3 regions of the Paenibacillus sp. M2 genome follow, and region 1 is predicted to be linked to each of the others. Evidence: riboswitches for the same ligand, from Rfam matches in the RefSeq annotation. Region 1 holds a riboswitch; each other region holds the start of a gene.
The links. A riboswitch is a leader RNA that binds a small molecule or an ion and turns the genes downstream of it on or off. The one in region 1 is predicted to bind thiamine pyrophosphate.
Positions count from the first base shown of each region.

Region 2: another riboswitch for thiamine pyrophosphate. It lies ahead of ACETMN_RS18445 (thiamine phosphate synthase); the one in region 1 lies ahead of ACETMN_RS04630 (ABC transporter ATP-binding protein).
Region 3: another riboswitch for thiamine pyrophosphate. It lies ahead of thiC (phosphomethylpyrimidine synthase ThiC); the one in region 1 lies ahead of ACETMN_RS04630 (ABC transporter ATP-binding protein).

Region 1 covers NZ_CP169648.1:999,659-1,003,855, forward strand. Annotated here, with positions in the region: gene ACETMN_RS04620 (ABC transporter substrate-binding protein) at 1-319, opposite strand, end outside; gene ACETMN_RS04625 (ABC transporter permease) at 474-1,286, opposite strand; gene ACETMN_RS04630 (ABC transporter ATP-binding protein) at 1,273-2,040, opposite strand; TPP riboswitch at 2,217-2,319, opposite strand; gene ACETMN_RS04635 (aspartate/glutamate racemase family protein) at 2,605-3,303, shown strand; gene ACETMN_RS04640 (radical SAM/SPASM domain-containing protein) at 3,435-4,197, shown strand, end outside.
Region 2 covers NZ_CP169648.1:4,113,879-4,118,075, reverse strand. Annotated here, with positions in the region: gene ACETMN_RS18455 (hypothetical protein) at 1-457, shown strand, start outside; gene ACETMN_RS18450 (ABC-F family ATP-binding cassette domain-containing protein) at 596-2,146, shown strand; TPP riboswitch at 2,222-2,331, shown strand; gene ACETMN_RS18445 (thiamine phosphate synthase) at 2,524-3,219, shown strand; gene thiO (glycine oxidase ThiO) at 3,237-4,197, shown strand, end outside.
Region 3 covers NZ_CP169648.1:742,061-746,257, forward strand. Annotated here, with positions in the region: gene ACETMN_RS03590 (alpha/beta hydrolase) at 1-135, opposite strand, end outside; gene ACETMN_RS03595 (IclR family transcriptional regulator) at 495-1,238, shown strand; TPP riboswitch at 1,387-1,500, shown strand; gene thiC (phosphomethylpyrimidine synthase ThiC) at 1,922-3,706, shown strand; gene ACETMN_RS03605 (hypothetical protein) at 4,069-4,197, opposite strand, start outside.

The sequences.
Region 1 (4,197 bases):
CAACAAGTTTGAGTGAATCATTGGTATCCGCAGGCATCTGAATTTCGACATCCAGACCTTGGTCTGCGAAGTACCCTTTTTCCTGAGCCACATAGATGAAGGAGTGTACTGCATTCGGGTACCAGTCGAGCATGATGGACAGTTTATCTTTGGCGTCTGATGCTGGTTCGGTTGCAGACTTGTCTGTTTGTTGTGCATTGGTTGCAGAGTCTGTTGTTGGCGTGTTACTGCTGGTATTCGTGGTGCTGCATCCACTGACTATCAGCAAAAGGCTAATGAGCATGATGGGAAGCAGGGAGTGTATGCCTTTATTATTCATAATGGAAGTTCCTCATTTCATTGTTTAAGGTTTGTAGGAGAAGAACAGCAGGATGTTAACGGACAACGTGATGATTGAAACATAACTGATGATATGTGCAAAAAGTGTTTGGAAATCATACTTCCTATCATTAAATCGGATTCACTCTCCAAGATTATCCGTTCTTTCTTTTGCCTCCATGACGGCGTGTGTTAAACCGTTTCTCCAGCCAGGCAATCAATATAAACAAAACGATCCCAAGCAGGGATAACAGCACAATAGCGGCAAACATCGCGTCCGTGTTCATGTTGCTGGACATACGGCGGCTGAAGTATCCGAGACCTTTGCTGCCACCGAGCCATTCGCCAATCGTTGCACCAACCACGCAGTACACCACAGACATCTTTAGCCCCGAGAAAAAAGAGGGAAGGGCAAGTGGAACCTGGAGTTTGCAAAAAATATCCCACTTGCTGGCGCCCATGGTGAGCAGCAGTTCACGCTGTTCTGGATCGCCTTGGCGAAGTCCATCGTAGGTGCTGACCACAATGGGGAAGAAGGCGATCAGGAACACCACGGCGACTTTGCTCCACAAGGTATAACCAAACCACAGGATGAATACAGGGGACAGGGCAATCAGTGGTATGGTTTGACTGATCACGATGAAGGGATACAAGGCCTTTTCAATCGATCGGTTCATATGCATTCCTGTCGCTAGCGTAATTCCAGTCACTATGGACAAGCCAAAACCAACAATAACCTCCATCAAGGTAGCAGGCAGATGTGTAGCCAGCAGGAGGTAGCGATGCTCATACAGGGAGCTGGCAATCGCCGTTGGGGCTGGAATGATGAAGGAGGGCACCCATCCCATACGCACAATCCACTCCCAGAAGACAAGTAGCAAGAGCAGGAGCCAAAGAAACAGACCATAACGGGCAAGCCAACGCCTTACGCTATCCTTCATGCAGTCTCCCAAGTTACCTTCTCGCATGCAATTGTTCCTCCAGTCGTCGTCTCATCTGAACGAGCGCCGGTTCATAGATCATGTCCGAATGTCTTGGACGTGGCAAAGGTACCGTCAAATCCTGTAGCTGTTGGCCTTGGCGCCCCGGAGTTAACAGGATAATCCGATCACTGAGCAGCAGCGCCTCTTCAATGTCATGCGTAATGAACAACACGGTTTTGCCAAAGCCCTCCCACAGTTCCAACAACCAGCGATGCATCTCCCGTTTGGTTAAGGCATCGAGTGCGCCGAATGGTTCATCCAGCAGCATGAGTTGGCCACCTGTCAGCAAAGTACGAAGCAGCGCGACACGCTGGCGCATGCCACCCGACAGCTCGTCTGGGTAAGCATTCGCGTAGCCGGATAGGCCAAATCTGTCGAGCCCAGCCAGAATGTCCGCGCGAATTCTTCCCTTATCCTGCCGCTCTGGAGCAAGTTCAGCGGGGAGCATGCAATTCTCCATGACGGTTCGCCAGGATAACAGGAGGTCCTTTTGTGGCATGTAGGCCACCTGCCCCAGTCGCTTTCCTTCAGGGACCCAAGGAATTTCTATGGTTCCATGGGTTGGCTCAAGCAGGCCTGCCAGCAGCTTGAAAAGGGTGCTTTTACCGGAGCCGCTGGAGCCGATAAGCGAGACGAATTCGCCGTTGGCTACACGCATCGACACATTGGAGAGCACGGGGGGATCCCTTTTTTCCGGGAAAGCGTAGCTCATGTTGTGAATGGTTATGTTATTATCCATCTCGTTTTGTCCCCCCTTGTTATTCCAAATTCAACTTCAAACTACGGGATCTTTAATTACACCTTCTGATCTGCCCGCAGAACGCGAAAAAGACCCACCCATTTCCGGAGAAATGAGTGGGTCTGTAAGTTCAATTCACATTAAATTTCATCATCAACATGAAAAAATCCGCTTACTGAAAGGCCGCTCCACTTCCCTCCGCTGGTATGATCCAGATCAGGTTCAAAGGGTCCGAATCATTCGATTCGTCTCAGCCGTAAGGCTCCCCTAGTGCAATGTTCAAGATATGCAGTTGTGTGTTCAGCATATATCACATGCAAGTGGAATGTAAAGGGGGCGCTTGGAAAGAATGTGAGTACTGATCTGAAAATGGTTCCGGTCAGATTATTCGGATTGTACAGCCAGATCATTCGGGTAGAAGCAATAATCCGTTGCCGGAATTGCTCCAGGTCCCTCTATTCCTCTTACTGGGGCAGGTTTATTTAATCAGATAGATACGGTACAATATCTATTAAATTTCTATATACTGCTTTCGGAATGTATTAAATGGAAGGGAGAGTGTATATGAAAACGATTGGTCTTATTGGTGGAATGAGCTGGGAGTCATCGTTAGAATATTATCGAATTATTAATGAAGAAGTGAAAAATAAATTGGGAGGATTGCATTCAGCCAAATGCATTTTATATAGCGTGGATTTTGAAGAAATCGAGCGTTATCAAGCTGAAGGTGATTGGGAAAGTGCTGGTGAATTATTAGGGAATGCTGCTCAGTCTTTGGAAAAGGCAGGAGCAGAAATGATTGTAATTTGTACAAATACGATGCATAAAGTGATTAAACATATTGAAGAAAAAGTGCGTTTACCCATTGTACATATTGCTGATTCAACAGCAAATCAAATTCATAAGTCCAAAATAAGTACGGTTGGTTTACTTGGCACTAAATATACGATGGAACAAGACTTTTATAAAAAACGAATTGAATTGAATGGTATTAAGGTTTTGATACCGAATGAAGAGGATAGAAAAGTTATCAATAAAATAATATATGAGGAATTATGTTTAGGGAAAATTGAGCCCTTATCAAGGGATTATTATAAAAAGGTGATCCAAAGGCTAGTTGATGATGGAGCTGAGGGGATCATATTAGGTTGCACCGAAATTGGATTATTAGTAAAAGTAGAGGATTCAGAAGTTCCATTATTTGATACAACACGTATTCATGCGATTGAATCTGTTCATTTGGCACTAGCCAAATCATTTTGACACAACCAGATAAACCAGTTCTCTGATTTACCTTGGCTCATGAACCCGATATAATAGGGATGGCCCGTATAGGCCGGATCACAAAATGCAGGTGGGATTGTTCTCCCTCCTAGGCAGAATGGGGACCCGAGTTGAAAACGTTCAAAAAAGTATATATTGAGATCACGAGTATCTGCAATCTGGCTTGCAGCTTCTGTCCACAGACGCAGCGTGCCAAAGGATTCATTGACCCTGAAGTCTTCAACAATATACTGGAACAAGTTAAACCACACACCAATCATATTTATCTACATGTCAAAGGTGAACCCTTGTTGCATCCCAAAATAGATCTGTTGCTCGATTCCGCACATGAGAAGGGACTCAAGGTGAACATTACAACGAATGGTACACTATTGCCCAAGACTCAGCATAAATTGCTTGGCAAACCGGCGCTGCGGCAGATGAATTTCTCCCTGCACAGCTTCGATGGGCATGAAGGTTCAACCGACCGTGACGGATACCTGAGCAACATTCTGTCTTTTGTTCACGAAGCGGTGAAGCACAATGTCATCATCTCATTCCGGTTGTGGAATCTGACGCAGGATAACTTCACAAATGCTCAGATGAATCGAAATCGGGAGACCCTTGAAGTATTGGAACGTGAATTCAATCTGGACTTCCGAATTGAGGAAAAAGTAGTTCCAGGCAGCGGGGTCAAAATTGCCCCGAATGTATACCTGAATCAGGACCATGAGTTCCAGTGGCCGAGTCTGGATGCACCTGAAGATGACGGCAAAGGCTTCTGCCATGCATTGCGTGGTCAGGCAGCTGTGCTTGTAGATGGAACGGTGGTTCCATGCTGTCTTGATGGTGAGGGTGTCATTAACCTTGGTAATGTGCACGAGAAGTCATTCT
Region 2 (4,197 bases), 3.1 Mb from region 1:
CCAAAAAGAACTGGCTTCAACCACACAGATTCCTTTACTTCAGAATACCAGCGTATTTGAGCAAGTTAGACAAAGCCGGATTGTGACTACTGTTCAGGATGATCTGGCTGATGTGATTAACCGCCATAATGAGTTTGCCAGAAAGAACGGTATTTCCTATACGTTTACGATGCCCCTGATTGCGCAGCAAGATTGGTACAACTCCATTAACGATACAGGCATTATGGCCTTTGTCCAAGGTATAGGTGTGGGTGACCAGAAGATCAACAATTACGCAATTGGTGGAGGCAGACTTGTGAAGAAAACCGCCATCGTAGGTGGGGTAGATCCTTTAACGGGTATCAAGTACTACTATCCCTCCACATGTGGTAATGGTTACCGTGCTGAAGAGGTGTTTACAGACGCAAGACAAGCAGCTACACAGGGCTATTTCGAATATAAATGCTCTAATCGTTAGGGTAGCCTGCATGACATAATCATGTAAGAGGTTCCTGAACTGTTTACATTACTTTCAGAAAAGACGGGACCTGTGCTAGAATAGGGTTTCGGAACAATAACAAAAGTAATGTCTAATAGATAGGAGCAACCTCATCTTATGAGTTTATTGTCAGTAGAGAACGTAAGTCACAATTTTGGAGATCGCACGTTATTTAAAAATGTATCGTTTCGTTTACTTGCCGGAGAGCGCGTAGGACTTGTTGGTGCCAATGGTGTGGGTAAATCAACATTAATGAACATCCTTACCGGTAAATTGCTTAAAGATAGTGGAAAAGTGGAATGGACACCTAAGGTCCGTTATGGATATCTGGATCAGCACACGAAGCTTACGCCAGGCAAAACCATTCGTGACGTCCTTAAGGATGCATTCCTTCCGTTGCTTGAATTGGAAAAAGAAATGATGAATATTACGGACCAGATGGCAGATGCAGATCCAGATAAGCTGGAGCAGTTGCTAGAAGAGATGGGCGATATTCAGGAACAACTGGAACAGGGCGACTTTTATCTGATTGACGTAAAAGTGGAAGAGATGGCCAATGGTCTTGGTTTGTCCGCAATTGGTCTTGATCGAGATGTCGCAGCTCTAAGTGGTGGACAACGTACCAAGGTGCTTCTTGCCAAGCTTTTGCTCGAGAAACCTACAGCGCTTTTGCTGGATGAGCCGACCAACTATCTGGATGTAGAACACATTGAATGGTTGTCACGTTACCTGAAGGACTACCCGCACGCGTTCCTCTTAATCTCCCATGACACGGAATTCATGAATGAAGTCGTAAATGTCATTTATCATTTGGAATTTGCCAAATTAACGAGATATGCAGCGAACTATAACAAGTTCCTCGAGATGGCTGATATGAATAAAGCCCAGCATATTGATGCATACGAGAAACAGCAAGAGTACATCAAGAAACAGGAAGATTTCATTCAGCGTAACAAGGCACGTGCTTCAACTTCAGGTCGAGCGAAGAGCCGGGAGAAACAGCTGGACAGAATTGAACGTATTGATCGTCCGGATGAAGCAGCTAAACCAACGTTCAAATTCAAGGATGCCCGCGCGAGCAGCAAAACGGTCTTTGAGGGCATTGATTTTGAAATTGGATATACGTATCCTTTGCTGCCCAAAATGACGATGACAATTGAACGTGGTGAGAAAATTGCCATCGTAGGTTGTAATGGTGTGGGTAAATCGACACTGCTGAAAACAATTCTGGGTAAAATATCTCCACTCAGTGGAAAGACCTTTTTGGGAGATTATCTCGAAACGGCCTATTTTGAGCAGGAAGTTCGTGCTGGAAATATCACGCCTATCGAGGACGTCTGGAATGAGTTTTCACATTTGACCCAGAATGAGGTCCGGGGTCATCTCGCTCGCTGTGGGTTGAAAAATGAGCACATTACCCGTCCGCTTAACATGCTGAGTGGTGGAGAACAAGCCAAGGTTCGTTTATGCAAACTTTTGATGCGTGAAAGCAACTGGATTTTATTCGATGAGCCGACAAACCATCTCGATGTCACAGCCAAAGCGGAGTTGCAGCGTGCTTTGCAAGAATTCAAGGGAACGGTGTTACTTGTATCTCATGAACCTGATTTCTACGAGGGTTGGGTTACCAAAACATGGAATGTCGAAGAATGGTCTGAGAAAAACTAGAAGATTCAAGACCATGTTTAACAGAAATGACGGTGACAAAAAAATCCGTCTATGGTAACATAGGCTACAACTTCATATGAACACTAGGGGGGCCGCACGATGCGGCTGAGATGGAAGAATGCGATTCCGGACCCTTTGCACCTGATCTGGATCATACCAGCGTAGGGAAGTGGCGAGCGCGTTTCAGTGAATGACGTGAGCAACGGCAATTCGAAAGGATTTCAACCGTCTGCTTAACGAATTGAAACATGCAGTTGCGTGTATAACGTTAAGGCTATAAGGTCTATAGCTTTATTACACGAAATGAACTGTATGCTTCAGTCAGTCATCTGGTCCTATAATTAACACGCAGCCACTCCCCTACGGGAGTGGCTTTTTTGTGTTTTCATAGCATTCACGCCTGGAAGGAGATGAACAGTACGGTAATTTCTCATGAACGTGTACACGGATCATTTGAACTGCATGTTGTATCTACGGGTGTAGGGAATCAAGCATCTTTTGTAAAAGCTGCAAAGGACATTTGGCCATGGGTGGACTACATCCATATACGAGAGAAACAACTCTCATGGCAACAAAAGATCGGTTGGGCTGAAAGTCTGCGTGGTGTTGGCGTTCCATCTTGTCGCATCGTTATCAATGGTTCAGAACTGCCACCACAGAATGACATCTATGGCGGTGTACATTGGGGGCAAGAGGCTATACGTAACTACAACCCTGCTGTTATAAGCAATGTCCAGCGAATTCGTCTGGGTGTATCTGTTCATTCAATCGATGAGGCAAAAATCGCTGAAGAACGGGGAGCCGATTACCTTTTCTTCGGGCATGTCTACTCAACCAACAGTAAGCCTGATCTTGAACCAAGAGGATTATATGCTCTGGCTGAAGTGTGCTCTGGTGTCTCCATTCCTGTCATGGGGATTGGGGGAATCAAACCGGGAAACATTCACGCTATTCGCTCTGCAGGCGCACAGGGAGTTGCTGTGATCTCGAATGTATGGGCGAGCGTTTCCCCGGATCGGGCGGCTGCATTATTAAGGCAGGGTATCGTTGCTACAGAAGGTCTGAGCCGCTGAATCAAGGAGATGAGAGGATGAAAAAGATCATTACTGATAGACCGGATAAGATTCATGCAGAAACGATTATTGTAGGCGGAGGCGTTGTTGGATGTGCCATCGCATATGAGCTTGCTTCCCGTGGACAGGATGTGCTGTTGCTGGAGAGTTCGGCGATTGCAGGAGGCACTTCTTGCGCGGCGGCTGGAATGCTGGCGGCAGATAGTGAGGATTTTGCTCATCCTTTGATGGCTAAGCTCGCCAGGCAGAGTAGACAGTTACTTATCGAACAACAGGTGCTAATGGCTACACTCAGTGAGGTAGAGACTGGCCTGCAACGCCAGGGATTCCTAACTCCTTTTCGTTCATACGGTGAATTAAGTAGTTATAAGAACAATCGGAAGTCTGCGTTGTCTGCTTCTACTGATGAGGTATGGTGGGATCGTTCCGTTGTGCAACAGGAGGCATCATGGCTCAACAGAGATACGTATGGAGCCTATTACAGACCTTACGAGAGTGAAATTCTTCCAGTCCATCTAACGAAGGCATACGCCGAATCCGCTCAAGCATTGGGAGCACGGGTTATGGAGGACATACAGGATATACGTGTGCAAGCAAACGAACACGGCGTGCAGGGGATCACCACATCGATCGGTGAGATGAAATGCAAACATGTCATTATAGCGGCTGGATTACAGAGTGAAGAGTTGATGAGACATGTAAATCTGAGCTTGCCTGTGTGGTCGGTGAAAGGTGAAATAGCCGCCGTTCAGTTCTCAGATGAACATGCAGGGTACAGACCTGACAGAACGGTGTATGCAGAGGATATCTATATTGTTCCCAAAGCCAATGGCGAAGTTTGGCTTGGGGCAACCAGTCTGCCAGGCAGAACGGATTTGAACGTTTCTGTACAGGGTGTTCAAAAGCTGCTAACAGCGGCTACCCACTGGGTGCCTGGGATGAAGGAAGCACAATTTATACGAGCGTGGGCAGGCGTAA
Region 3 (4,197 bases), 260 kb from region 1:
CAGTAGAAAAAATACAACGGAGAGCAGCAGCGCTACGATAATATGTTTGAACCGAATCAGCCTCGGTGATAGGGAAGAGGGCAGATCGGACACTTTTGTTTGCAGCGGGGCTTCGCTCTGGGATGTTGGATACATGAATGCCCCTCCTTTGAAGTTCAGTTGAAGATAACAACGACATGAAAAGAGAATTGCGTCGATTTCAGAGCCTGCTTCAGAGCGATATCTTAATGTAATATATCTTTATCGTATGTTCCAATATAGTCAAAGTCAATTGATTGAGGGCATTTGTTACGCAATTGTTATATAGTTCTTAAGATATATGGGTAACATTACCTTAGTGTGTAAATTACAGGGGATTAAGTCTTATAAAAAGGAAAAATTTACACGTTGGCCTATTTTAATTTTGGCTCTTTTTGGTTTACAGATGAGACCGTTTCTCATATAATTTATGTAACCAAGTTTCATGTGATGAAACATGAGGAGGGCATTATGCCATGGAAGATCGCAAGTTAACCGTCCGGGCTGTGGAACGGGCGCTGGATATATTATTATGTTTTACCACACGCAGTGATCTGGGACTCACCGAAATTGCCAGCCAGATTGGCCTGCACAAAAGTACAGTGCACCGTTTGATGGCTACGCTGGAGGATCGAGGGTTCGTGATCCGCGATGCAGCAACAGAGAAGTACCGACTTGGCATCCGAATCTGGGAGCTGTCAGCTCATATGTCCCGCAGTGATGATCCCGCTATTCTGCTGCTGCCTGCGATGGAGCGACTGAGAGATCGATTGGGGGAGACGGTAAGTCTGTACTTGCGTGATGGGAGTGAAAGGATACGGATTCAAGCTGTGCAAAGTGATCAGGCGATCCGCCGAGTCGCTCCAGTGGGTGTTAGACTCCCGCTGTCTGTGGGCGCTTCCAGCAAAGTTTTGATGGCGTTTGCCACGGACGAGGATCGTGAAGAACTGATGAACGGGCCGGAATGGCCGGTGTTTATTGATCCCGCGGTGTATTTGGCGCAAATGGGAGATATCCGGGATAACGGATATGCGACGAGTTATGAGGAGCGTGAGCCGGGAGCTGCCGCGGTATCTGTACCGATTATGGATCGCCGAGGCAATATTGCAGCTGCTCTCTCGGTCTCAGGGCCTGTCAGCCGACTTTCGCAGGAGACATTGCATGAATACGCACCTGTGTTGAAGGATGCTGCTACGCAGATGGGGCTCATGTTATCCTGATGCTGATGTAAGTTTGTTTCCAAATTGAGTTGGTGTTCTGGAATATAAAGGTTGTTTTTGTGTTCCGGTTGCGCTACTCTGTAATGGACGGCCCATCGGGGTCAGCTTCATTGAATATGAACGGCGGCATGTGTGTGCCGCAACTTGTTAACGTTACTGGGGGAGTCCGAACTGTCCGGACTGAGACGGAATCGCATGAGATTCCGGACCCTTTGCACCTGATCTGGATCATACCAGCGTAGGGAAGTAATCGGCGATATGACCACAACCACCATATGATGTGACCCTTGTAGGGCTCCGTTTAGGAGCCGCATGAAGGTGCATTATTGGTGATGGACATAAAAGTCGGTTCCTTCGGGGACCGGCTTTTTTATATACAGTGAACGGGCGATATAGCACGTACTCCATCGACTTCTTTTTCAATAACCTGCGAAAGTGGGCTTGGATGATGAGAGAGAAGTCACCATAGATCCATGATCTGTGGTAGCCTCCGTTCTGTTGTTAACTGTACATGAATAATGTCTCCCTCTGGTCTGGTGTATGATCGCTCTTTCTTCTCTGCGCTCTGTATGATTTGGACAGGAGCGTAAGCGAGCTAATGACGATACCAACCAAACAAGCGATGATCACTGAGGAGGAGACAATCGAACATGAGTACAGGAAATCAAACGGGACAACAAGCGATGGAACAGGAACATAACGGTCAGCAGGTGGAAAAAGAAACAGGAGCGGCCGGACGGGTTCAGCCCTTTCCGGGCAGCCGCAAAGTCTACATTCAGGGCTCACGGTCGGACATTGCTGTACCGGAGCGTGAGATAGCCCTTCATGACACGAATACTCCCCAAGGGGTGGAGCATAACGAACCGCTGCGTGTCTACGATACGAGCGGCCCCATGACCGATCCCGCATTTCATGCGGATATCCGTGCAGGTCTGCCAGCCCTGCGCACCCGTTGGATCACAGAGCGCGGCGATGTTGAAGCTTATCGGGGCCGTACGGTTAAACCGGAGGATAACGGACTGAAGCCCGGAGGGAAGAGAGCCGGCGCCGAAGAGTACCCCGGATTACGTGGCAAACCGCTGCGGGCACAGCCAGGACGCTGTGTGACCCAGATGCACTACGCGAGACAGGGAGTCATTACGGCAGAGATGGAATTCGCCGCCATTCGTGAGGGCGTGGAACCGGAATTTGTACGTCAGGAGCTGGCGAGTGGACGGGCCATTCTGCCATCCAACATCAATCACCCGGAGAGTGAGCCGATGTTGATCGGTCGTCATTTTCACGTGAAGATTAATGCCAACATCGGCAACTCTGCCGTATCCTCATCCATCGAGGAAGAGGTGGAGAAGATGACTTGGGCAGTACGCTGGGGATCGGATACCGTGATGGATCTGTCCACAGGCAAAAACATTCATACCACTCGGGAATGGATCATTCGTAATTCTCCTGTGCCGATTGGTACGGTACCGCTGTATCAAGCGCTGGAGAAGGTGAATGGCGAAGCGGAGGCGCTGACCTGGGAGTTGTACCGTGACACACTCATAGAGCAGGCAGAGCAAGGCGTGGACTACTTTACGATTCATGCAGGTGTACTGCTGCGTTATATCCCGATGACGGCCAAACGGATGACAGGCATTGTGTCCCGGGGCGGGTCCATTATGGCAGCATGGTGTCTGGCGCATCATCAGGAGAATTTTTTGTACACTCATTTTGAAGAAATCTGCGAGATTATGAAAAAGTATGATGTGGCGTTTTCGCTGGGAGATGGACTTCGTCCAGGCAGTATCTACGATGCCAATGACGAAGCTCAGATGGCAGAACTGGCTACGCTCGGGGAACTGACGCAGATCGCATGGAAGCATGATGTGCAGGTGATGATCGAAGGTCCGGGTCACGTGCCGATGCATAAGATCAAAGAGAATGTGGACTTGCAGATGGAGATATGTAAAGAAGCACCGTTCTACACACTTGGGCCGCTAACGACTGACATTGCGCCAGGATATGATCATATCACGTCTGCCATTGGGGCAGCCATGATTGGCTGGTTTGGCACGTCGATGCTCTGTTATGTTACGCCAAAAGAACATTTGGGCCTGCCCAACAAGGATGATGTGCGCGAAGGGGTTATTGCCTACAAGATCGCAGCTCATGCCGCCGATCTGGCGAAAGGCCATCCACGTGCTCAACGCCGCGATGACGCATTGTCCAAAGCGCGGTTCGAGTTCCGTTGGCGTGACCAGTTCAACCTGTCACTGGACCCTGAACGTGCGTTGTCCTACCATGATGAGACGCTGCCAGCAGAAGGGGCCAAAGAAGCTCATTTCTGCTCCATGTGCGGACCGAAGTTCTGTAGCATGCGCATTACGCAGGACATTCGTGCCTTTGCCGCAGACAAAGGATTATCCGATAATGAGGCTGTAGCAGCGGGCATGCAAGAAAAGGCCGAGGAATATCGGACACGCTCCTAAGGAAGCCAAGTGATGAAGGTTTTTTGAAGCTTTAAATTATAAATATTGATTAATGTTTGGACAAGGCCAAACCCGCTTCACCGTAACTCTTGGATTCAATCCAACTTACGCCAAATCTGAAATAGGATACCTGCGATGACAAACAGCACGCCATCAGAAAGTTTAAGATTACTAGCATGTAGAAGTGCGGAAGAACCCATACCGACTAGGAACAAGATAAGAATATATAAAAAGCGCATTAATTTATTCACCTCTCTTTTTGAGTGAAATGTGTAAAAGAGAACGATTGTTATATCGTTCTCTTTTGTGAATTTAAATTTATTCTACCTTTTATTACATAAACATATTTAACAAAGACTTTATTAATAATTAAAATTTTTAAGTGTACCTCTGGAATCATTATCAGCAGAGCCTGAGAAGCTAACCTCTAGAGCTCCAAAACTCAATCCTACACTGCCCGTACCTTTAATGTGGTAGTAATTGGATTGTAT